Regions from separate parts of the Leisingera sp. JC11 genome, predicted to be linked through region 4. Evidence: riboswitches for the same ligand, from Rfam matches in the RefSeq annotation. Region 4 holds a riboswitch; each other region holds the start of a gene.
The links. Region 4 has a riboswitch for cobalamin ahead of AB1A62_RS00895 (ABC transporter substrate-binding protein). Riboswitches for the same ligand answer to the same signal wherever they lie in the genome.
Positions count from the first base shown of each region.

Region 1: linked by a shared signal. The riboswitch ahead of AB1A62_RS06810 (DUF4198 domain-containing protein) and the one ahead of AB1A62_RS00895 (ABC transporter substrate-binding protein) in region 4 are both predicted to bind cobalamin.
Region 2: linked by a shared signal. The riboswitch ahead of AB1A62_RS01645 (DUF1636 domain-containing protein) and the one ahead of AB1A62_RS00895 (ABC transporter substrate-binding protein) in region 4 are both predicted to bind cobalamin.
Region 3: linked by a shared signal. The riboswitch ahead of AB1A62_RS06020 (aromatic ring-hydroxylating dioxygenase subunit alpha) and the one ahead of AB1A62_RS00895 (ABC transporter substrate-binding protein) in region 4 are both predicted to bind cobalamin.

Region 1 is NZ_JBFCVS010000004.1:267,369-272,938, forward strand. It holds partial or broken gene AB1A62_RS06785 (transposase) at 148-419, shown strand; gene AB1A62_RS06790 (ABC transporter ATP-binding protein) at 558-1,208, opposite strand; gene cbiQ (cobalt ECF transporter T component CbiQ) at 1,195-1,983, opposite strand; gene AB1A62_RS06800 (cobalt ABC transporter permease) at 1,980-2,564, opposite strand; gene cbiM (cobalt transporter CbiM) at 2,561-3,178, opposite strand; gene AB1A62_RS06810 (DUF4198 domain-containing protein) at 3,189-3,974, opposite strand; cobalamin riboswitch at 4,117-4,332, opposite strand; cobalamin riboswitch at 4,611-4,820, shown strand; gene AB1A62_RS06815 (TonB-dependent receptor plug domain-containing protein) at 4,979-5,570, shown strand, end outside.
Region 2 is NZ_JBFCVS010000001.1:331,914-337,483, reverse strand. It holds gene cobN (cobaltochelatase subunit CobN) at 1-1,261, opposite strand, end outside; gene cobW (cobalamin biosynthesis protein CobW) at 1,414-2,448, opposite strand; gene AB1A62_RS01645 (DUF1636 domain-containing protein) at 2,451-2,861, opposite strand; cobalamin riboswitch at 2,960-3,167, opposite strand; gene cobO (cob(I)yrinic acid a,c-diamide adenosyltransferase) at 3,219-3,854, shown strand; gene glpD (glycerol-3-phosphate dehydrogenase) at 3,917-5,494, opposite strand; gene AB1A62_RS01630 (DeoR/GlpR family DNA-binding transcription regulator) at 5,487-5,570, opposite strand, start outside.
Region 3 is NZ_JBFCVS010000004.1:80,744-86,313, reverse strand. It holds gene AB1A62_RS06035 (DUF6638 family protein) at 1-1,185, shown strand, start outside; gene AB1A62_RS06030 (hypothetical protein) at 1,360-1,626, shown strand; gene AB1A62_RS06025 (DUF1523 family protein) at 1,638-2,282, shown strand; cobalamin riboswitch at 2,518-2,717, shown strand; gene AB1A62_RS06020 (aromatic ring-hydroxylating dioxygenase subunit alpha) at 2,824-4,059, shown strand; gene AB1A62_RS06015 (hybrid-cluster NAD(P)-dependent oxidoreductase) at 4,064-5,149, shown strand; gene rpiB (ribose 5-phosphate isomerase B) at 5,291-5,570, shown strand, end outside.
Region 4 is NZ_JBFCVS010000001.1:178,682-184,251, forward strand. It holds gene AB1A62_RS00875 (aldehyde dehydrogenase family protein) at 1-76, opposite strand, end outside; gene AB1A62_RS00880 (LysR family transcriptional regulator) at 181-1,050, shown strand; gene AB1A62_RS00885 (ABC transporter ATP-binding protein) at 1,116-1,877, opposite strand; gene AB1A62_RS00890 (iron ABC transporter permease) at 1,874-2,923, opposite strand; gene AB1A62_RS00895 (ABC transporter substrate-binding protein) at 2,920-3,930, opposite strand; cobalamin riboswitch at 4,073-4,266, opposite strand; gene AB1A62_RS00900 (putative 2-aminoethylphosphonate ABC transporter permease subunit) at 4,538-5,570, opposite strand, start outside.

The sequences.
Region 1 (5,570 bases), on a different contig from region 4:
CTGGACTGGATCAATGACCTGCCCGATGGCCGGATCATCCAGGCCAATGACGGTGATGTCCGCCCGCGCCCCGGGGGAGCCTGATCTGACTGGTCCGGTTTGATTGTTAATGCATGGCTGGCCTTTGGCCCATCGGGACGATGGTTTCTGAGCAATTTGCCGAAGATCGACTGGCCGCTCGGAGACCGGGTATACGATTCCGACCGGTTCAGAGAAGCGTTGAAAGACAAAGGGATACGCGCGTGATCCCGGGCCGGCAGCAGCGCAAGATCACAGTTCGATAGTAAAAGCTCCGCCAAAAGCGGCTCAATCGGGCCGAAACCATGTTCGGCAGGCTCAAGGACTAGCGGCGTGCGGCAACCCGCTACGGCAGACACCCCAAGGTCTTCGTCTCCGCCATCGCACTCGCAGCACTGTTATCTACAAGCTTGGAAACACAATGTGTCCAGAGCCCAGGTCAACTGTTCTGGCTTTCGCAGGCTCATTTGGATGACAGAAACATGATTGGCAGCAACGGTGCTTGTTGGCCCCCGACGCGCCCCGGATACCCGTGTGTCCTAAACCCGTACGAGTTCCCGGTCCTTCAAGTGATACTCTTTAGGGGCAACCTGTGCGCGGAACTCCGGGTCGTGGCTGACCAGCAGGATCGCCTGGTCCAACCCCTTCAGGATTTCTGTCAGCCGCGCGTAGTTGCTTGGGTCCAGCGCGTTCGTCGGCTCATCAAGAATGAGCACGTCCGGCTCCATGGCCAGCACCGTGGCCAGTGTCACCAGCCGTTTCTCGCCACCCGACAGCTTGTGAGTGACCCGGTCGCGCAGGTGCATCAGCCCCAGGCGGGACAGCACAGCGTCAACGATGGCCAGGGCCTCCTGCTTGGACTTGCCCAGGTTCAGCGGGCCGAAGGCCACATCCTCGGCCACTGTCGGGCAGAAAAGCTGGTCATCGGCGTCCTGAAAGACAAAACCTACGCGGCGGCGCATCTCATGAAAATCCGCTTCGCTGCTGCAAGGTTTTCCAAATGCCGCGACGGTACCGCTGGCCGGGGCAATCAGCCCCATGATGATTTTCAGGAGCGTCGATTTTCCGGCTCCGTTCGGTCCGACGATCGACAGCCGCTCCCCCGCGTTTAGCTGCATCGACACGCCTTCCAGAACCGGGTCCAGCCCCGGATAGGCAAAGTGGATGTTGTTCAGATCAAGAAGCAGCATAGATGGCCTCGGCCCAGATCAGGGCAGCAAGAGCGGCGGTAAGAGCCGCGGCAAACAACAGGTCGGACCTGCCCAGGCGGAAGTCTTCCAGCAGGATGATGCGGCCGGAGAACCCCCGGCACTTCATCGCTGCCAGAATGCGTTCCGACCGCTCGATGGCGCGCACCAGCATCATACCCACCAGATAGCCGTAGCTGCGGTAGGTGTGCCAGTTTGTTCCGGGGCGGAAACCGCGCAGTTTCATCGACGTGCGCAGACGCTGGTATTCCTCGCGCAGGACATCGATGTAGCGGATGGTGAACATCATCAGATGCACCAGCCGTTCCGGCGTCTTGAGGGCAAACAGCGCATGCCCCATGGTCACGGGTTCCATAGACCCAACCAGCGTCATGACCGCCAGGATGACGGCATTTGCAGTCAGGGCAATCTCGGCCGCGCGCCGCAGGCCTTCCCAGCTTGCTTCCAGCCCCCAAACGGAAAAGACCGGTGTGCCGGGTATGGTGAACGGCAGCAGCACCAGCATGAAGATGATGAAACTGTCCATCATCGCCATCCGTTTCAGCGTTTTCCGGGGCGGCAGGCCGGAGTAGGCCAGCAGCCACATCGACAGGCCAAGCGCGGCCGACAGCACCCAAAGATTGCTGAGGGAGACCACCACCACAGCATAGACCGCGGTCATCACGATGCGCATCCGAGGATCAAGCGTGGTAACTTTGGCCCGGAAGGCGCCGATGCCGCTGAGCGGTTTTTCGTCGCCAGTCAGAACATAGGTCATTCGATGCTGCCGATCTTGCGCCGTGCGGCGATGTAGAAGCCCAGCCCGAACAGGCCAAAGATGTAGCCGATGCCGCCAAGCACCGACTGAAAATCCGACTTGTTCTTGAACGCGGTCAGCTCCTGCCGGAGCGGGCGCAATTCATTGCGCATCATGGCGGCAAGCTCAGCGCGGGCTTGGTCGGACAGGCCTGCAGCCGTGGCAGCCGACGGGATTGCAGCGGTGCTGGCCGCTGCAGGCGCCGCTGCGCTCGGGCTTTGCCCCATGATCTGTGCGACCTCTGCGGCGTCCATGATTGCCTCGGCGACATGGCCGGCGCCAAGGTCGCCGCGAAAGATATGCGTCACTGGCTCTGACGGGGTGAACAGAAAGAAACCGTCGGTGTCTGTCCTGGTTTCGCCCAGTTTGCCGCCAGCTTGGTCAAAAACCTCTATCAGCAAGTCCGGCGCCATTTCACCATTGGAAAAGCCAACCTCGCCCTCAATGTCCGATCCCGAGGGAAACACAGCGGAAATCACGTTGTGCGCCAATGCCGGCAGCGGCGCCAGCAGGGCGAGGATCAAAACGCAGGAGCGGATCATGCCAAGCTTCCTTTCGTGTCACCAAACAGCTCGGGCTTGACCCGCCGGGCCAGGAAAATGGCGGCGCCGGTCAGCAGCGCTTCGATGACCATCACCGGGATGTGGGAAAAAAACACAAGCTTGGCTGCCAGGATAAATTCATCGCCTGACAGCATCAGAGAAACTGCGACAGCGAGGGTCGTGGCAGCAATCGCTGCGCCGCCGCCGATGCCGCCCCAGATCGCTCCCTGCAGGGGAGAGCCGCGCGCCACCAGCGGCCGGAACATCAGCCCAACGAGAACTGCAGGCAATGCGATATTGACGGCGTTAACACCCAGGACAGTCAGTCCGCCAAAGCCAAAGAACACCGCTTGCAGCAGCAGGCCGACAAACAGGGCCGGAAACGCGGCCCAGCCCAGGACAAGCCCCGCCAGCCCGTTCAGGATCAGGTGAACCGAACTGGGGCCGATCGGGACATGGATCAGCGAGGCCACAAAGAAACTGGCCGACAGAACCCCCGCCGCCGGAATTCGCTCCAGCGGCAGGCTGCGCAGACCCATCGCAATACCGCCGACGGCGGCAACCGCGCCGCCGATCACAACCGGGTTCGACAGTGCGCCGTCTACGATATGCATCGGTCTACTTTCACTTGAGCTCTTCAGCACGGATCCACAGCACAGCATCCTGGCTGAGTTCCTTGCCGTCGTGCTCGGTCGCCGGACCGGAACCCAAGGCCGCAAAGCCCCAGTAGCCTGCCTTCGGAATGCCGAAGGAGAACACGCCGTTCTGGTCGGCGATGGCAACAATCGCGCCGCCCGGCATTTCACCCACGGAGGGGCTGGTGGTGGAGAATTTCTCCAGGTCCGGTTCAGCCGCCATGAATTCGACTTCGATTTCGGCACCGGGAACCGGCTTGCCGTCTGCCAGAACCTGACCGGAGAAGGTGGAGCCGACGATCACGTTGTAGGGCTTGTTCAGCGGCAGGATCTCGGTGGCCAGGCCCACCGGCTGGTCCCAGTCGGTGGGCAGAGTATTCCGGTTCAGCACCACCTTGGAGATCTGCTGGATGTAAATGTCTTCGCTTTCCTCGTAATAGGGCGAGGGCACGGTCACCACGACATAGTCGCCGGAGCGTTTCACCGGCACGGACGCCTTGTAGGCCGAAGCTTCGTTCTCAGCACCCTTGAAGGTGGCGGGCTCCAGGCGGTCCGACAGGTCGGTCTTTTCGCCCTTGTGGATCATGAAGAATTCTTCCGGCGTGCCCATGTCCATGGCGTGGCCATTGGACATCGGATGCCAGAAGACCAGGCCCATCGGCACGTCGCCCGGCTTCTCGATCAGCGCGCTTTCGGTGTAGTTCAGCTGGAAATGCGCCGACGCGGCGGCCGGCAGGGAAACGGCCAGGGCTGCGGCCAGATAGTTCAGTTTCATTTCGTCCTCATTCGACGACGCAGGCACACCTGCAATCAGGAATGAACAACGGGGAGTAGCGGCACGGAAACGCCTGAACGGCACACGCGCCAGACGCGCACCCCGGCGTCCGGTGGAAAAGGGCAGAACCCCCGCAAGCGGAGCCTCAGTCCTCGCGTCCGGCAGGTCTCCTGACTCGCGGGTCCTGGTTCGGCTGGCCTTCCCGGGGATGTTCCCAGTGGCGTTTTCAGCGTCACTCACCGCTCACAGTTGCGGGGGCAGTCACGGATTTGGTCCCTTTTGGGTACGCCGCACCGTGTTCCCTATTTCTTCCGCTGCGCATTGAAACACTCGCGGAACCGGTCACCTTGGCTGAATGACAAAACGGAATTTCCGAGTCAAGAGAATCGTCTTCAGGACATCAGCGGGTTTGGCGTGGAAGATTTTGGCTGCGGCTGCGCTGCGCTGATCAACAGACGGGCATGTTTCGATCAAAGGATCAAGCAATGGCCGCTGCCTTTCGCAACTTGTTGAGTGCTTTATCAATCGTCATCACACAAAACATGGCAAAGCGGCTTTGGCGTTATGGATGCCAGCCCGGGACCATTTGTACTCAGGTGGCGAATTCTCCCGCTTGACAGAATGAGTTCAGTTTGCCTAAGTCCCGGCCATTCTGGTCCGGCTGGGAGACCACCCGGTTAAAAGGGAACACGGTGAGGTGTAGCCAACAGGCGCCGAATCCGTGACTGCCCCCGCAACTGTGAGCGGAGAGCAATGCTGCGATATGCCACTGCCCCGAGGGGCGGGAAGGCGCGGCAAAGCCTCGACCCGCGAGTCAGGAGACCTGCCAGGATGATCACCCTGTCCGGGTGCGGGGCGCGCCAAGGACAACGGACTTCCGTAGTGGTGGCAGTTTTCACCGTCTGCGGGGGCAATGCCTTCCAAAGACCCAAATTTTGAACGTGCTGCCCGGCATGGGCAGCCGCTTGGCCTGTGCTTGCTGCGCGGGCCGGGAGGAATGGAATATGCGCAAGGCAAGCCTGTCCCTGGCCGCGGCCCTGGCCGCCGCACCTGTAATCGCAACCGCCCAGGATGACGAGGTCACCGATCTGGGAGAGATCATCGTCTCCGGCGGCTTTACGCCGGTCGAGGCCCAGAAGTACGGCCGCTCAGCCACTGTCGTAACCAGCGAAGAAATCGAGAAACGCGGCATCACAACCGTTCAGGACGCGCTGCGTTCAGTGCCCGGCCTGATGGTGAGCGGCTCCGGCGACAGCTTTACCCAGGTCCGCATCCGCGGCGCAGAAGCCAATCACACGCTGATCCTGATCGACGGCGTCGAAGCCTCGGGCGGTGACAGCGAGTACATTCTGTCCGGCCTGGACACTGCCAATATCGAGCGGATCGAAGTCCTGCGCGGCCCGCAATCGGTGTTCTACGGCTCCAACGCTTCGGCCGGTGTGATCAACATCATCACCAAGTCCGGCGGCATCGGCACGGAATACGGCGGCAGCGTGGAAGCGGGGTCCGACGGCTACCGGGCCTCGGCCCGGGTTTCGTCGCGGACCGAACGCGGCGGTATCGCCTTCAGCTTCGCCCATGACAATGACGACGGCT
Region 2 (5,570 bases), 150 kb from region 4:
TGTTTTCCAGCGCTTCGACGGCGTAGCCTTTGGCGGAAAGTTCGCGCAGGATCTCATCGCAGGAGGCCAGCGCGTCCAGCCCGACGGCATGGGCAAGGTTGTAGTCGCGGCCGGGGTAGGTGGAGAGGATCAGCGCCAGGTGCTTTTCTGCATTCGGCAGTTTGGCGAGGCGCAGCCAGCCCTCCACGCGGTCGACGGCAGCCTTGATGCGGTCCGCATCGGCGCGGTGGGCAAAGCGGGAGTACTGCAGATCCGGGTCTTTCCTGCCCGGCGATTTGAAGCTGACGACGCCTGCAAAGATGCGCCCGTCAACCTCCGGCAGGACGACGTGCATGGCGAGGTCGGCGGGCGACAGCCCGCGGTCGGCCTCGGCCCAGTCTTTCTTGCGTGCGGTGGAGAGGGCAACCTGGAACACCGGGCAGCCGGTGGCGGAGAGCGGCGAGGCGCTGCCGTCGGTGCCCTGGGCCGAGAATGCAGTGGCGTTGATGATCGCAGCGGGGGCCAGCTCGGGAAGTTTTGCGCGCAGCCAATCGGCGGCAGTGGGGGCCTTGAGGCTGGCGGCGAAGGCGCCATAGGCCGCATAGCCGCGGGCGCGCAGCTCTGCGATCAGCGCATCCACCGGTGCGGTGTCGGCAGCGGTGAGGTAGGAGCGGTAGAAGCTCACCAGCACCAGCGGTTTGTCCTGCGGCGGCAGGTCGGCCAGCACGCCTTTGGCCGGGTCGTAGAAGCCGTGCTGAGGCATCGTCTTGAGGCCGAGGACAGGGCCTGCGTAAAGGCCTGCTGCCAGCGACAGCTGCGCAAGTGCTGCCTGGGCTGCGACGGCGCCGCCGGCGTCGCACAGGGCTTGCAGGCGGCGCAGGGTGGAGACGGGCAGGGTGGACAGCTCATCCAGCCGCGCATCCTCGCGCCCGTCGGCAGGCAGAATGGCCAGCGCAATGCCCTTGCGGCGGGCGAGGTCCTGCAGGGTGGCGAGGCCGTAGGACCAGTAGCTTTCACCGCCGATCAGGCGGACGAGGACGCCCTTGGCGCCCTCCAGCGTCTGTTCCGCGTAGACGTCGACCGAGAGCGGGTGCTTGAGCGCCACCAGATTGGCGAGACGCAAGCTGGGCAGCTTGCCGTCGGCGCGGTGCCAGCCCGCCGCGAAGGCGCCGAGATCGCTGTCGGAAAACGACAGCACCACAAGGTCCGCGGGCGTCTGCCCGAGGTCCTGCGGGGTGTCGGTCTCGTCAAGGCCGTGGCTTTCGCGGAAGATGACGTGCATCAGTTTCTGCCCTTCCCGGCCAGCAAAATGGAGTCCCGGGGCGGAAGCCCCGGATCGCGCCCGACCCGCCCCCATGGGCGGGCGCGATTGCGCCCATCCCGGGACGGGCGCGATCCTTTCCGCTCATGAAGTTTAGGGGTCGGAAGCATAGCTTACGCCCCCAGCTCGGCGCGGATGGCCTGTTCGTCGATGTCGTCATGTTCGGCGATGACCACCAGGGCGGTCTTGCGCGGCTGCGCGCCCCAAGGCTGATCATACTGGGCGCGCAGGCGCTCGCCCACGGCCTGCAGCAGCATCCGCATCGGTTTCCCCTCCACCGCGACATAGCCTTTGACGCGCAGGATGTTGCGCTCGCGGGCGAGTTTCACGATGGCATTCTGCAGCGCTTCCGGGTCGGAGACTTCGCCCATTTCGACAACGATGCTTTCAAAATCGTCATGCTCGTGGTCGTGGTGGCCGTCGTGGTGGCTGGGGCGGGCCTCCAGATCGTCTTCGGCCGCCGCGTTCAGGCCCAGGATGATGCGCGGGTCGATGACACCTTCGCTCATCGGCAGGATCGGCAGCTTGCGCGGCGCTTCGGCCTCGATCACCGCACGGGCCTTCTCGACGCCTGCGTCGCCGGCCAGGTCGGCCTTGGACAGCAGCACGATGTCGGCGCAGGAAATCTGGTCCTCAAACACTTCAGACAGCGGGGTTTCGTGGTCGATACTGTCATCGGCCTCGCGCTGGGCCTGCACGGCGTCCAGGTCGGGGGCGAACTGGCCCTTGGCGACCGCCTCGGCATCGGCCAGCGCAATCACGCCGTCAACGGTGATGCGGGAGCGGATCGCCGGCCAGTCAAACGCTTTCAGCAGCGGCTTGGGTAGTGCCAGGCCGGAGGTTTCGATCACGATGTGGTCGGGTTTTTCCGGCAGGTCCATCAGCTGCTCGATGGTGGGGATGAAGTCATCGGCCACGGTGCAGCAGATGCAGCCGTTGGCCAGCTCCATGATGTTTTCCGCCGGGCAGTTCTCGTCGGCGCAGGATTTCAGGATGTCGCCGTCCACACCGGCGGTGCCGAATTCATTGACCACAACCGCCAGGCGCTTGCCCTGCGGGTTCTGCATCAGGTGGCGGATCAGGGTGGTCTTGCCCGCACCGAGGAAGCCGGTGATGACGGTGACGGGGATCTTGTTGAGGTCGCTCATGTTTACTCCTCGGAGAAGAACTTGGCCGGCGGGATGCGGGCAACGGATTGCTTGCGGAAGGTCTGCGGGCGCTCGCGCCAGGGCACGACGCCGTCCGCAGTGGCGGCATAGGCGGCAGCGCCTTCCAGGATATCGGGGACATGCTGATCCGGGTCGAGGTCGCCGTAGACATAGGTCCAGCGCTCTGCGCCGCCGACCAGCGCAACGGCGCAGCCGCGCTTGCAGGAGGACAGGCATTCGACACCGCGCAGGCGGACGCCTTCGGGCATCCCGGCTTCTTCCAGGGCTGCGTGCAGGATGGCGCCGGGGCGGGCGGCCTCGGGATCGGCGCCCTCGCGGCGGCAGGTGAGGCAAACGGTCAGCGTGACCGGTCCCTGGGTGCTGGCAGTCTTGCCTGCCATTTCGTCAGCCATCAGCGCGTCTCCTGTCGCGGCAGGGCTTGCGGGATGGCCAGAAAGGAACTGTGTCGTGCCAGTCCCTCACCCGGTCGCAGAACACCCCGTCTGCCCGTTGATCTCTCTCTCTCGCTGGCAGGTCTCCCGGCTTGCGGATGCCAAGGCGCGGGGCCTTGCCGGCCATCCTGCCTTCCCGGGGCTTTCCCAGTGGCATGGCGGCCTCATCCGGTCACGGTCGCGGGGGCGGCTGTGCTTGAGCCTCAGCGAGGCCTTCACATTCCCTCTTCGCCTGTTTTCACAGGAACCAGCTGAACCCCCTTGCGCTATGGCGGGCTTCTTTGTCAAGACATGGGGTCAAACAGCTGGAGAGCCCCCATGAGCGAAAAGTCTGAAACCGGCATCTCAGAGGAAGAAGCCGCCCGTCACGCCTCCAAGATGGCCAAGAAGAAGGCCGCGCGCGACCGGATGATGAAGACCAAGGAAGGCGAGAAGGGCCTGATCATCGTCCACACCGGGCCGGGCAAGGGCAAATCCTCCTCGGGGTTCGGCATGATCATGCGCTGCATCGCCCACAAGATGCCCTGTGCCGTGGTGCAGTTCATCAAAGGAGCCTGGCAGACCGGCGAGCGGACGCTGATCGAGGAAAACTTCAGCGATCTGTGCCAGTTCTACGCGATGGGCGAGGGCTTCACCTGGGAAACCCAGGACAAGGCGCGCGACATTGCCGCCGCGCAGAAGGGCTGGGAAAAGGCCAAGGAGATGATCCTCGACGAGCGCAACACCATGGTTCTGCTCGATGAAATCAACATCGCGCTGCGCTATGAGTATCTTGACCTGGAGGAGGTGCTGGAGTTCCTGGTGGAGCAGAAGCCGCCGATGACCCATGTGGTGCTGACCGGGCGCAACGCCAAGGAAGAGCTGATCGAGATCGCTGATCTGGTGACCGAGATGGGGCAGATCAAACACCCGTTCCGCGCCGGCGTGAAGGCACAGAAGGGCGTGGAGTTTTAAGATCTTTCGCCCGGCCGGCAGGCCGGGCAGCGCCTCCGCTCGGGTTCGCACGCCTCTTCGCGTTATGCCGCGAGCTGTGACGCTTTTCCTTGAATATAGGCATCCACAGCCGCGCGCTGGGCTTCATCCAGCCGCAGCCCCAGCTTGGTGCGCCGCCACAGGTAGTCGTCTCCGGTCCGTACCCATTCGCGGGCAATCGCCCAATCCAGCTCCCGCGCGGTGATTGTCGCGCTGAAGTCCTGCCCCATATCAGCCGCGGATTTGGCCTCGCCCAGCACCTCCCAGGCCTCGGTGCCATAGGCGCGGATCAGGCGGCGGGTTCCGTAGGGGGTCAGGAACGGATAGTCCGCTGCGAGTTTGCTTTGCAGCTTTTCCACATCCGCCACCGCAAAATCGCCGCCGGGCAGGGCAATGCCTGCGGTCCAGTCCGCGGGCAGCTGCGGGAACACCTCGCCGATCTTTGCCAGCGCCGCCTCTGCCAGCTTGCGGTAGGTGGTGATCTTGCCGCCAAAGACGTTGAGCAGCGGCGCCTGGGCCTGATCCAGCGTCAGCACATATTCACGTGTGGCCGCAGTAGCAGAGCTGGCGCCGTCATCATAAAGAGGGCGCACGCCGGAGTAGGTCCAGACGATATCCTCGCGCTTGAGCGGCTGATTGAAGTATCCGGAGGCGAAATTTATCAGGTACTCCTGTTCGCTTTCGGTGCATTCCGGCGCGGTGTCCGGGTCAGCGTGGTCCGCATCCGTCGTGCCGATCAGGGTGAAGTCCTCCTCATAGGGAATGGCAAAGATGATCCGCCCGTCGGTTCCCTGGAAGAAGTAGCAGCGGCCGTGATCGAACAGTTTCGGCACCACGATATGGCTGCCTCGCACCAAGCGGATATTCTCGCGGCTGTTCTGGCCCAGCTTCTGATGCAGCACGTCTGCGACCCAAGGCCCGCCAGCGTTGATCAGCATTTTCGCGCGGCGCTGATGGGTGTCGCCGGTGGCCTGGTCCTGCAGGGTGATCACCCAGTGGTCCGCATGGCGCTCGGCTGACAGCACCTTGGTCCGGGTCAGGATCTCGGCGCCGCGGGCCTGTGCGTCGCGGGCGTTCAGGACGACCAGGCGGGCGTCCTCGATCCAGCAGTCGGAGTATTCAAAGGCAGTCTTGAACTTGTCCTTCAGGGGCCTGCCCGCCGGGTCGGCCTCCAGATCCAGTTTTGCGGTGCCGGGCAGAATGCCACGCTTGCCAAGCGAGTCGTACAGGAAAAGCCCCAGCCGGATCAGCCAGGCCGGGCGGCGGCCCTTCATCCAAGGCATGAAGGTTGTCAGCAGCTTCGACGTCGGGGTCTCGCTATCAAAGCGCATGTCCTTGTGGAAGGGCAGCACAAAGCGCATTGGCCAGGAGATATGCGGCATCGCATTCAGCAGCACCTCGCGCTCAATCAGCGCTTCGCGCACCAGGCGGAACTCAAAATACTCCAGGTAGCGCAACCCGCCGTGGAACAGTTTGGTCGAGGCCGAGGAGGTGGCGGAGGCGAGATCGTTCATCTCTGCCAGCGTCACCGACAGGCCGCGGCCGGCGGCGTCGCGGGCGATGCCGCAGCCGTTGATGCCGCCGCCGATGATGAAAAGGTCCGTTACAGGCGTGTCAGTCATTTTCGCTGCTTTCGTTTTGTCCTGCGGTCAGGATGCGGGTGCCGGCCGCCTGCGCGGCCTCGGCAAAATCTTCGGG
Region 3 (5,570 bases), on a different contig from region 4:
GATGATCACTATCTGAACCATGCGGGCGTGAACCGGCAGTTCATTCTGCTGTCGACCGAGCAGAAGCGCTGCCCGCTGCTTCACGTGAAATTCTCCACCAGCCGGGACATCCTGCGCCGGTTCATCGAGGTCAACGAGCGCCAGCTGTTTGCGCTGACCGCGACCGATGCGGTGGCCGGCGAGCTGGTGAATTCGGTGTTTGAGGTGTCCTCGCCCGCGCGCCTGTTCGAAATCCGGCAGGTGCGGATCGAGGCGGATACCACCCGCGGCACGCTGCGCCATGCGGACCGTCTGGCGGAGCTGGTGGAGCGGTTCAAGACCGGGGAGGATGCCTGGTTTGACGATGAACTGATCGAACAGATGATCGCGACCGCGGAACAGACCGGCGATGTGACCCGCAATCCGGTGCATCTGGAGCATGAGGTCTTTGAGCAGGGCAATTTCTGGACCGCGCATTTCGGCGGGCTGTACCTGTTTCAGGACGTGGAGCATCCGGCGGTGATTGCCAGCGGGGCAAAGCCTGAAGGCGTGCCGCTGCGCCATGTGTTTGATCTGTCCCAGCGCAATGCGATTGCCAAGTTCCTGGAGCTGAACGGGCTGGCAGAGCCGGTGATCCGGGCGCGCGGTGTCGATGGCGCAGCAATCCTGCGGCAGAAGATGGGGTTCCTTGCCGTGTCCGTGCTGACGGAGAAGGGACGGGACCTGTCGGGCCTGTCGCGGTCGGACCTGCGGCGGATGGCGGCGCGGCATGCCGACGAGCTGCCAGAAGAATTCGAAGGGCTGGCGGCGCTGGTGCGCTGGGCCGAGGGCGGCGGCAAGTGGCCGCGGATCACCTCGGACCATCCGGCCTATTTCTATAGTCTCAGGGCGTCGGACACGCCCTGCCGCGATCTGGTCAACATGCTGCTGGCAGAGCTGTGCCCGCATGACTTCCGGCAGATGTTCATCTGCCACAAGGAGGAGTTCTACCGCCAGTACCAAGGGTGGCCGGAGACGAAAAAGGCCTATGCGGCGGAGTTCCTGGCGCGGGAGTATGCGGTGGACAAGGCCGGCGCGCGCGAGGCACTGTTCGGGCATGAGCCGGATATGGAGGGGCGGATGCCCCGGCTGCCGCGAAACCGGCGCAAGGGGGTGGTTGAGCGGGTCGGCCCTTGGGGGGCTGTGAACCGGGTGAGGGGGCGATAGTATGGAGCGCTTTAAGAAGTATCACTCTTCCAGAGCCGCTTGCGGCTCGGTTCACGCCCGTCCCGCCCCCGTCATGCCGGAGGCGTGCTTTCAGCACGACGGCGGGCGTGAAACGCCCCCCCTCGGGACGGGGCGCGAACCTGTGTTGGATGTGAAAACCCAGGAGCAACAGTGATGTTCGGCTTTATCCGCCTGCTCCTGATCCTTCTTGTGGTGCTGACCGTGGTCTACGCCGCGGTGTCCCTCTACTCGCGCGAGATGCGGCGGCTGAAGCTCAAGCGGCGCTGGAAAGAGAAGGGGTTGACCGGCGACCGCGCGGCCTTCATCCAGCGGGGGCTGAAACAATACGACAACTCGTTCCGGCGCAAGCTGATCCTCCTGGTCTATATCATCCCGCTGGGGGCGCTGGCGCTCCTGATCTACGTCATTAACTTCATGTGAGGCTCCTCCCCATGCGTTTCATCAAATGGGCTTTCCTGATTACATTCTGGGTGCTGTTCGGCGCCTTCCTGCATTACACGCTGCCGCAGTACGACGTGGTGCGCATCGTCAACACCTATGAGGAACGGCAGGAGCTGAACGATTGGACGCGGATCTTCTGGTCCAAGCCGGACGACCAGTCGGCAGAGCTGATCAACCGCGATGTCCAGTTCATCCAGGCGGTGCGCGGCAACGGCCGCAACATGGTCTACCGCAACGAGGACACCGGCTGGAACTGGCCGCCCTATTTCAAGTTCGACACCGCGAACCTCTACACGGACGCCAATGACAGCATCTCGACCAAGGCGAACCCGGAGTGGGTGGCGGTGCTGCATTACGGCTGGCGCAACGAGTTCCTGTCGATCTTCCCCAATGCGGTGACGATCAAGCCGGTGGCGGGGCCGGAGGACAAGCCAACCAACTGGTTTTCGATCATCTTCCTGGTGCTGCTCGGGGCGCTGTTGTGGGCCATCTATGTGCGCTGGCGCCGGTTCCGGCAGGCGCGGATCGACCCGATGATCGAAAGCGCCGAGGACAGCCTTTATGCGGCGGGCGACGCCATCGCCGAACGCAAGGGCCGGTTCCGGCGCTGGCTGGATACCTGGAAATCGAAGTGAGGAAAGGCCGCCGGTTGGGCGGCCTTTTTCATGGGCGTCCGGCGGCACCGGCGAATCGATTCGGGCGCGTGAAACCTGCGTAACTGCGTGAAAGATAAGCGCTTGCCGCAAATAGACCGGCGGATGCCGGTTTGAGATTCCGGCGTGTGATTCCGTTGCCAGTACAGAAAACCTGCATGTCTTTTTCCGGTTTTGGCGGGTCGGATTTGTCTTCGCCGTTGCGCCGGGATTAGGGCAGTTTCCGCCTCAGCAAGGTGCCGCCCTTCGGGGCGGAGAATTGGGAAGCTGGTGAAACTCCGGCACTGCCCCCGCAACGGTGACCCCGGGCAAGGCATGGCAATGACCACTGAAGGAGATCCTTCGGGAAGGTGCCAGGCCCCGCCGCCGAATGGCCCCGGGACAGTCCGGAAACCAGCCTTGCCAGGAAAACGTCAACCGCGGGCGGCGGCGGGGCGGTTGCAGGCGCGTGGCCTGCAATCTCTCTCCCCATGCCCGCAGCCAAGCCAACCTGCCGCGGGGATGCGGCAAAGGAGAGAAGCAGATGCTTCACGACAGCGATATTCTGGCCAAACTGGTGGCCCGTCAGAAAAACTATTCCCTGGAACAGGCGTTTTACACCGATCCGGGCGTGCTGGACCTGGACATGCGCCAGATCTTCTACCGCGAGTGGCTGTTTGCCATTCCCGCCTGCGAGATCCCGAAGGCGGGCAATTTTGTGACCCATCAGGTCGGCGCCTACAACGTCATCATCGTGCGTGGTACCGATGGTGAGGTGCGTGCGTTCCACAACGCCTGCCGCCACCGCGGGTCGGTTGTGTGCAAGGCCAAGAAAGGTAATTCGCCCAAGCTGGTCTGCCCCTACCACCAGTGGACCTACGAGCTGGACGGCTCTCTGCTGTGGGCGCGCGACATGGGGCCGGATTTCGATGCCTCCAAGCACGGGCTGAAACCGGTGCACTGCCGCGACCTGGCCGGTCTGATCTACATCTGCCTGGCGGATGAGGCGCCGGACTTTGACACCTTTGCCGCAGTGGCCCGCCCCTATCTGGAGCCGCATGACCTGGGTAATGCCAAGGTGGCCTATGAAAGCTCGATCATCGAGAACGGCAACTGGAAGCTGGTCTGGGAGAACAACCGCGAGTGCTATCACTGCGGCGGCAACCACCCTTCGCTGTGCCGGACCTTCCCCGAGGATCCGTCCGTCACCGGTATCGAGGGCGGCGAGACCCCGGCGCACCTGCAGAAGCACTTCGACCGGATCGAGGCGGCAGGCGTGCCGGCGCAGTTCCAGATCGACGCGCGCGGCCAGTACCGGGTGGCGCGGATGCCGCTGAATGAGGGCGCTGAGAGCTATACCATGGACGGCAAGGCGGCTGTCGCCAAGAAGCTGGGCCGGGTGCCGTTTGCCGATGCGGGCACGCTGCTGAAGTTCCACTACCCGACCACCTGGAACCATTTCCTGCCGGATCATTCCATCGTGTTCCGGGTGACCCCGATCAGCCCGACCGAGACCGAAGTCACCACCAAGTGGTTGGTGCACAAGGATGCGGTCGAGGGCCAGGACTATGACCTGAAGCGGCTGACCGAGGTCTGGGTCGCGACCAACGACGAGGACCGCATCGTGGTGGAGGACAACCAGCAGGGCATCAACTCGCCCGCTTATGAGCCCGGCCCCTATTCGGAAGTGCAGGAAAGCGGCGTGATCCAGTTCTCCAACTGGTATGCCGAGCACCTGACCCGTGCGCTGACCGGCCGCCACCTGATCGCGGCGGAGTAAGCGGATGGGACTGCAGGCCAACTTCGAGACGCTGGACGAAACCCTGGCGTGGAAGGACGACGAGATGCTGGAATGCGTCTCGGTCGTGCCGGAAGCGCCGAACACCGCCACCTTCAGCTTCCGCGCGCCGTCCGGCGCGTGGTTCAAATACCAGCCGGGCCAGTTTATGACGCTGGAGCTGCCGGTGCCGGGCGGGACCGTCTGGCGGACCTACACCATCAGCTCCTCGCCGTCGCGGCCGCTGTCGATCTCGGTCACGGTGAAGGCGCAGTCTGACAGCATCGGCACCCGCTGGATGCTGGACAATCTGCGCCCGGGCATGTTCCTCAAAGCCTCCGGCCCGGCGGGCGTGTTCACCCTGCCGAAGCGCCCGAACGGCAAGTTCCTGTTCATCTCCGCAGGCTCCGGCATCACGCCGAGCCTGTCGATGACCCAGTATCTGTTCGACCGCGGCCAGTCGCCCGACGTTAGCTTCATCAACTGCGCCAAGCGGCCCAGCGAGATCATCGCGCGGCGCCAGCTGGAGGGCATGGCGGCGCGGGTGCCGGGGATCAAGCTGAACTTCGTGGTGGAAGAGGATGATCCCTATCAGGTCTGGACCGGCTACCGCGGCCAGCTGAACCAGATTATGCTGGGTCTGATCGCCGGCGACTACCTGGAGCGCGAGGTCTACTGCTGCGGGCCGGAGCCGTTCATGCAGGCCGTGCGCGACATGCTGAACGGCCTCGGCTTCGACATGGAGAACTACAACCAGGAAAGCTTTGGCGCGCCGGTGGAAACCGAGGCAGACGCGCCGGAGCTGGACGATGTGGTTCCGGAAGAGACCGCTGCCGCCGAGATCACCTTTGCCGCGTCGGGCGTGACCGCAAACTGCACCGAGACCGATACGGTGCTGGCGGTGGCCAAGGCGTCGGGCCTCAACATCCCGTCGGGCTGCACCTTCGGCATCTGCGGCACCTGCAAGGTCAAGAAGACCGCGGGCGACGTGCATATGGTCCACAACGGCGGCATCTCGGAGGAGGATATCGAGGCAGGGTATATCCTGGCCTGCTGCTCCAATCCGATCGGCCGCGTCGAAGTGGAAATCTGATCCAATGGAGGGCCTGTTTCAGGCCCTCCGTTTTCTGCCGGTCCTGGCGTGCGGCAACAAAGTGATTGACGCCGCCCCCGTCCCTTGGTCAACACGGGGCCAAGCCTCTTATCCCCCGTTGCGACACAGGACCACGAGACCATGACTGCCAGCAAACGCATTGCCCTTTCCAGCGACCACGCCGCCATTGAACTGCGCAAGGCCGTTGCCGCCCATATCGAAGCACAGGGCTGGGAGGTCAAGGACATCGGCCCGCAGACCCCGGAAAGCACCCACTACCCCAAGCACGGCGCCGCCGCGGCGCAGCTGGTGGCATCCGGCGACTGCGCGCTGGGCATTGTCCTGTGCGGCACCGGCCAGGGCATCATGATGGCAGCAAACAAGGTGAAGGGCATCCGCTGCGGCGTCTGCTCCGACACCT
Region 4 (5,570 bases):
GATCCGAAGGGTTGCGGTTTTCGATTTCGCTTTCGCCCGCCAGCCATTCGCCGGCAATCAGGTTCAGTTTGGTCACGGAAAAGCCCCAGATGCTGAATTTCAGGTTTGCAGCAGGATGGACTCCGCAGCCCACATCAGTCAAACTCAATAAACTGTAGGCAACTTCAGGAAAATTGAAACTTGGCACTGAAAATCGAAATGCTACGCGCCTTCTGCACCGTGGCGCAAACCGGCAACCTTTCCGAGGCCGCCAACCGGCTGGGCCGGACCCAGTCCGCCGTTTCCATGACGCTGAAGCAAATGGAGGATCATTTGGGCAAGAGACTGTTCGAGGGCGAGCGCAAGAACCAGCTGTCACCCTTGGGCGAGCAAGTCTTTGAATTGGCCCAGAAACAGGTGCGGCAGTTCGACCAGACCGTGCAGAGCATCGAGATGGCCGCTGAGGCGGCGCACGGGCTCTTGCGGATCGTCTCAGTCCCATCGGTCGCGGCGCTGGTGTTTCCTGCGGTGCTGGAACACATGACGACGCGGCATCCGGGCCTGAAGGTGGAGCTGCGCGACACCGACACTCAGGAGGTTCTGGATGCGCTGGCGGAGGGCAAGGCGGATATCGGCATTGCCTCCGGCTGCCACCCGCTGAATGGTGTCAGGGCCGTGCCTTTGTTCGAGGACCGTTTCGGGCTGGTCTGTTCCACCGACCATCCGCTGTACCGGCAGGACGCGCGCCCCTCAATTGCCGAAGTGACCGGCGCCTCCTTTGTCCGCAACGCCCTGTGCGATCTGATCCGCAATGAACGCTTTGTTGAGGCTAGCAGCAATGCGGATGTGACGATCCACAACACCCATTCGCTGATCACCATGGTCCGGACCGGTAAATGGGTCACCGTGCTGCCGCAGACGGTTGCCCGGTTCATGCCGGAGGCAACCGCCTTCCGCCCGATTGCCGACCTGCCCGACAAGCGGGCGGTTTACCTGTATCAGCGCGAACGCTCCCGCTTTGCCGCGCTGACCGAGGAGTGCTGCGCCTTCATACAGTCCTGCGAACTGTAAGGCGCGCCAGGCTGAAAGCCTCCGGCACGGCGCAGCATGGCCTAGGCGCCTGTGCCGATAGCCTCTCAGGCCAATTGAAAGGACAGGAAGGGATCCGCGCCCTCGCCGTCCCGGACCCAGCGGGCCTTGATCCCGAAGATCCCGGACACCGTTTCCGGATCCAGCGCCTCCCCGGGCGCGCCAAAGGCCACCAGGCGCCCGTGCGACAGCACCGCCACACGGTCGCAGGTCAGGGCCTGGTTCAGGTCATGCAGGGCCACCACGGTTGTCACCTGCAGGTTCCGGATGCAGTTCAGGATCGATAGCTGGTGGTGGATGTCCAGATGGTTTGTCGGCTCATCCAGCAGCAGAAGCCCCGGCCGTTGCGCAAGGGCGCGGGCAATGTGCAGCCGTTGCCGTTCGCCGCCGGACAGGGTGGACCATTCCCGCGGCGCAAAGTTCTTCATTTCCACCGTGCGCAGCGCCTTGTCCACCAGCTGGGTGTCTTCGCTGCTCCAGGGTTTCAGCGCCGACAGCCAGGGGGTGCGGCCCAGTTCGACGACGGACCGTGCGGTGATGCGCTCAGCCGTGTCGGCCTGCTGTTCGACAATGGCGATCCGCTGGGCGATCTCCCGGCGGGTCAGCCGGGCCAGCGGTTGGTCCGCCAGCAGCACTTCGCCATGCGAGGGTTTGGCCAGGCCCGACAGCAGCCGCATCAGGGTCGACTTGCCCGAGCCGTTCGGGCCCACCAGCGCCAGCGTCTCACCCGGCTGCACCGCCAGCGACACGTCCTGCAGCAGGGTTTTGCCGCGCACGGCAAAGGACAGGTTGCGGGCTTCAATCCTCATCTCGCAGTCCTTTGCCCGCGCACCAGGATCACCGCAAAGGACGGCGCCCCGATCAGGGCGGTGACCACCCCGATGGGCAGCACCTGGCCGGGGATGATGATGCGGGAGACGATGTCGGCAGCGATCAGGAACACGGCGCCGGTCAGCGCCGCGGCCGGCATCAGCCTGCGGTGTCCTGGGCCGACCAGGAACCGCGCCGCATGCGGGATCACCAGGCCGACAAAGCCGATCGAGCCGACGATCGACACCATCACCGCGGTGGTGAGCGCAGTGGCAAAGATCAGCACCACCTGAACCCGGCGGACCGGGATGCCGAGCGAGGCCGCGGAGTCGCTGCCAAAGGTGAAGGCGTCCAGGGCGCGCGCGTGAAACCGGCAGATCATCCAGCCCGCCAAGGCCAGCGGCACCGCCAGCCACACGTCCGGCCAGCGCACGCCGCTGAGGTTGCCCATCAGCCAGAACATGATGCCGCGGGCCTGATCCGCGTTGGCGGATTTGGCGATAATGAAAGCGGTCAGCGCATTGAACAGCTGCGAGCCGGCAATGCCCGCCAGCACGATCTGCGCCGCTGCGGCGCGGTTGCCCCCTGCCCCGGCGGCCCGCGCCAGAATGGCGACAAAGCCGAACGCCAGCAGCGCCCCGTTGAAGGCGCCGAAGGACAGCGACAGGGCGCCGCCGCCGAGGCCGGCAATGGTGACCGCCACCGCCCCGGTCGAGGCGCCGGCGGAAATGCCAAGGATATAGGGGTCTGCCAGCGCATTGCGCAGCAAGGCCTGCAGCACCACCCCGGCGACCGCCAGCGCCGCCCCGCAGGCCGCAGCCACCAGCGCCCGCGGCAGCCGGTAGCTCCAGATGATGCCCTGGTCCACCGGATCCACCGGCAGGCCTGCCCCGGCCAGCTTGTTGGCCAGAACCGACAGGACAAGGTCAGGCGCAAGCGCGGTCTCCCCGATCATTGCGCCTGCCAGAACCGCCGCGGCCAGCACCGGCAGGGCCAGGCAAGCGCCCCGGAAGCCCTGCCATGCGACTGCGGCGGCTGCGCTCATTCGCCGTTGCCGATCGCGCTGAGTTCAGCGGCCAGATCCTCCAGCGCCGGGATGGCGCGGATGGTGGCGTCCATCGCCTGTGCATCCATCACCACGATACGGTCGTTCTTCACCGCGTCCATCTGGCTGGCGACCGGATCGGTGCGCAGGAACTCCAGTTTCTTCTCGTAGTCGTCAGCGGCAAAGCGGCGGCGGTCCATGCGGGCAATCACGATCACCGTCGGGTTGGCCTTGGCGATGGTTTCCCAGCCAACGGTCGGCCATTCCTCGTCGGTTTCGATGACGTTCTTCAGGCCCAGCTGCTGCATCATGTAGCCCGGGGCGCCTTTCTGCCCGGCCACGAACGGATCGCTTTCCATTTCGGGCGAAGAGAACCAGAACACGGCGGAAGCATCCTCCAGCGCAACTTCCTGTGCCTTGGCAACAGCTGCAGCCTCGCGCGCCTTGTAGTCGGCAACCAGCTCAGCGCCCTTCTCAGCCTCGCCGAAGATCGCGGCCAGTTCCTCGATGCCCTGATAAAGGCTGTCGGTGGTGAACATCCGGGTGCGGGTGCCGTCGCCGCCGGTGGTGTTGTCCTTGCCGACGCAATCAGCGGGCATCACATAGGTCGGGATGCCGAGGTCGTGGAACTGCTCCCGCTTGGCGACCACGCCTTCGGGGCCGACATGCCATTCATACTGGGCTGCCACCAGGCCGGGGCGCTTGGCCACCACGCTTTCAAAGCTGGGGTCGTTGTCGGCCAGGCGTTCGACCTTGTCGTTCAGCTCGGCATATTCGGGCAGCACGTCGTTGAACCAGACCGAGGTGCCCAGCACCTTGTCGCCCAGGCCCAGCGCATACAGCACTTCAGTGGCGGCCTGGCCAACGGTCACGGAAGACGCAACCGGCGCCTCGAAGGTGACGGTCTCACCGCAGTTTTGAATGGTCAGCGGAAAACTCTCGCTGGCGGCAGCAGCCTGAGCGGCCGCAAGGAAGGAAAGGCCCATCAGGCCGGAACGCAGGAACATGATCTTCGATCTCCATATGTCAATGACCGGAGAACGGGTGAAAGGGCATTGACCGGCAAGGCTGGGTATCTGGCCCCATTTTGCGGCGCCGGACAGCGGCGGCGCATCTTGCCGGCAACCTCCCCGGACAACCCCGTCCGGTGTGCTTCAGTTTTTCACCGGCAGGTCTCCTGACTGGCGGGTCATTGCCTGCGCCGTCTTCCCGGACCGCGTGGATCCAGTGACATCATGGCACAGCACTCGCCGCCTACAGTTGCGGGGGCAGTTCCGTTTGGCGCCGGCTGGCACCGCGGATTCCCTCTTAGCCCTTGCGGGACCGGTAAAGCGCGCGTAGCGCATCACTTCCGTTGCGGCAAGAAAAACTTCAGCGGATTCCGGAAAACTTCAATCCTGGCTGTGCGGCCCCCGCCTGCTGCGGGGGCCTTCAGAAGCCAAGAGAGAACTGCGCCAGTTTACTGCGGCGGAAGGCACCGCCGCCTCCCGCGCCCCCGCTGCGGACCCGGTCAGCAGCCCGGCTCCTGGGCACCGCCGTTCAGCTCCTGCGTTGCGGCCGCGATGGGGCCGGCGGCAACGGCGGCCTCTTCAGGCTGCCCGGCGGAAACCGCGGTTAGCGGCTGCGCCAGGCCTGGGTGCGGCGCAGGATGCCGCGGGAGGCCAGCAGGTGGATGATCCGCGCCAGCGCGTTAGTGTAGAAGATCATCATCCCCATCGCCGCTGCCGGGGCGATATCGCCTGCGTCATCCATGTTCAGCACCGCAATCGACGCCAGCGTGGTCTTGGGCGAATAGAGGAACACCACCGCCGACACCGTCGTCATTGCGTTGACAAACAGGTAGATCGAGATGTCCAGCACCGCGGGCAGGCAGACCGGCACCGTGACGCGGGCAAACAGCTTCATCGTGGGTTGCTTGAGCGAGGCGGCAACGGATTCAAACTCCCGGTCCATCTGCTTCAATGCAGTCACAGCCGTCAGATGCGACACCGTGTAGAAGTGGGTGACGGTGCAGACCACCAGGATCGCCATGGTGCCGTAGATCGCATTGAGCGGATTGGCGGGGTTGTTGAAAAAGAAGATATACGCCAGCCCCAGCACCATGCCGGGGATTGCCATCGGCAGCATCGCAAACATCTGGAAGATGGCGCGCCCGGTGCGGAAGCCCTTGGACTTCTCCACCAGATAGGCGCCGAAAAACACAACCGCGGTGCCAGCCACAGCCGTCATCAGCGCCAGCTTGATCGAGTTCACATAGGATCCCCAGCCACCGCCATCCATCCTGTCGAACTGGTAGTTGTTGAGGCTGAGGCTCAGGTCGTAAGGCCAGAACTTGATCAGCGCCGCAAACTGGCAGACTACCAGCAGCCCGGCGATGAAGATGCCGATCAGGGTGCAATAGGCAAAGAAGATACGGTCCATCTTCTTGTTCGGCTGCGGCTCATAAGGCACCGAGCGTGCCGACAGCAGCGCCACCTGCTTGGACTGCACCATTCTGTCGATGGCAAAGGCGAGGATTGCCGGGATCACCAGCACCACCGAGACCACCGCGCCCATTTCAAAGTTCTGCTGGCCGATCACCTGCTTGTAGATGTCCACCGCCAGCACGTTGAACTGGCCGCCGATCACCTTGGGCAGGCCAAAATCG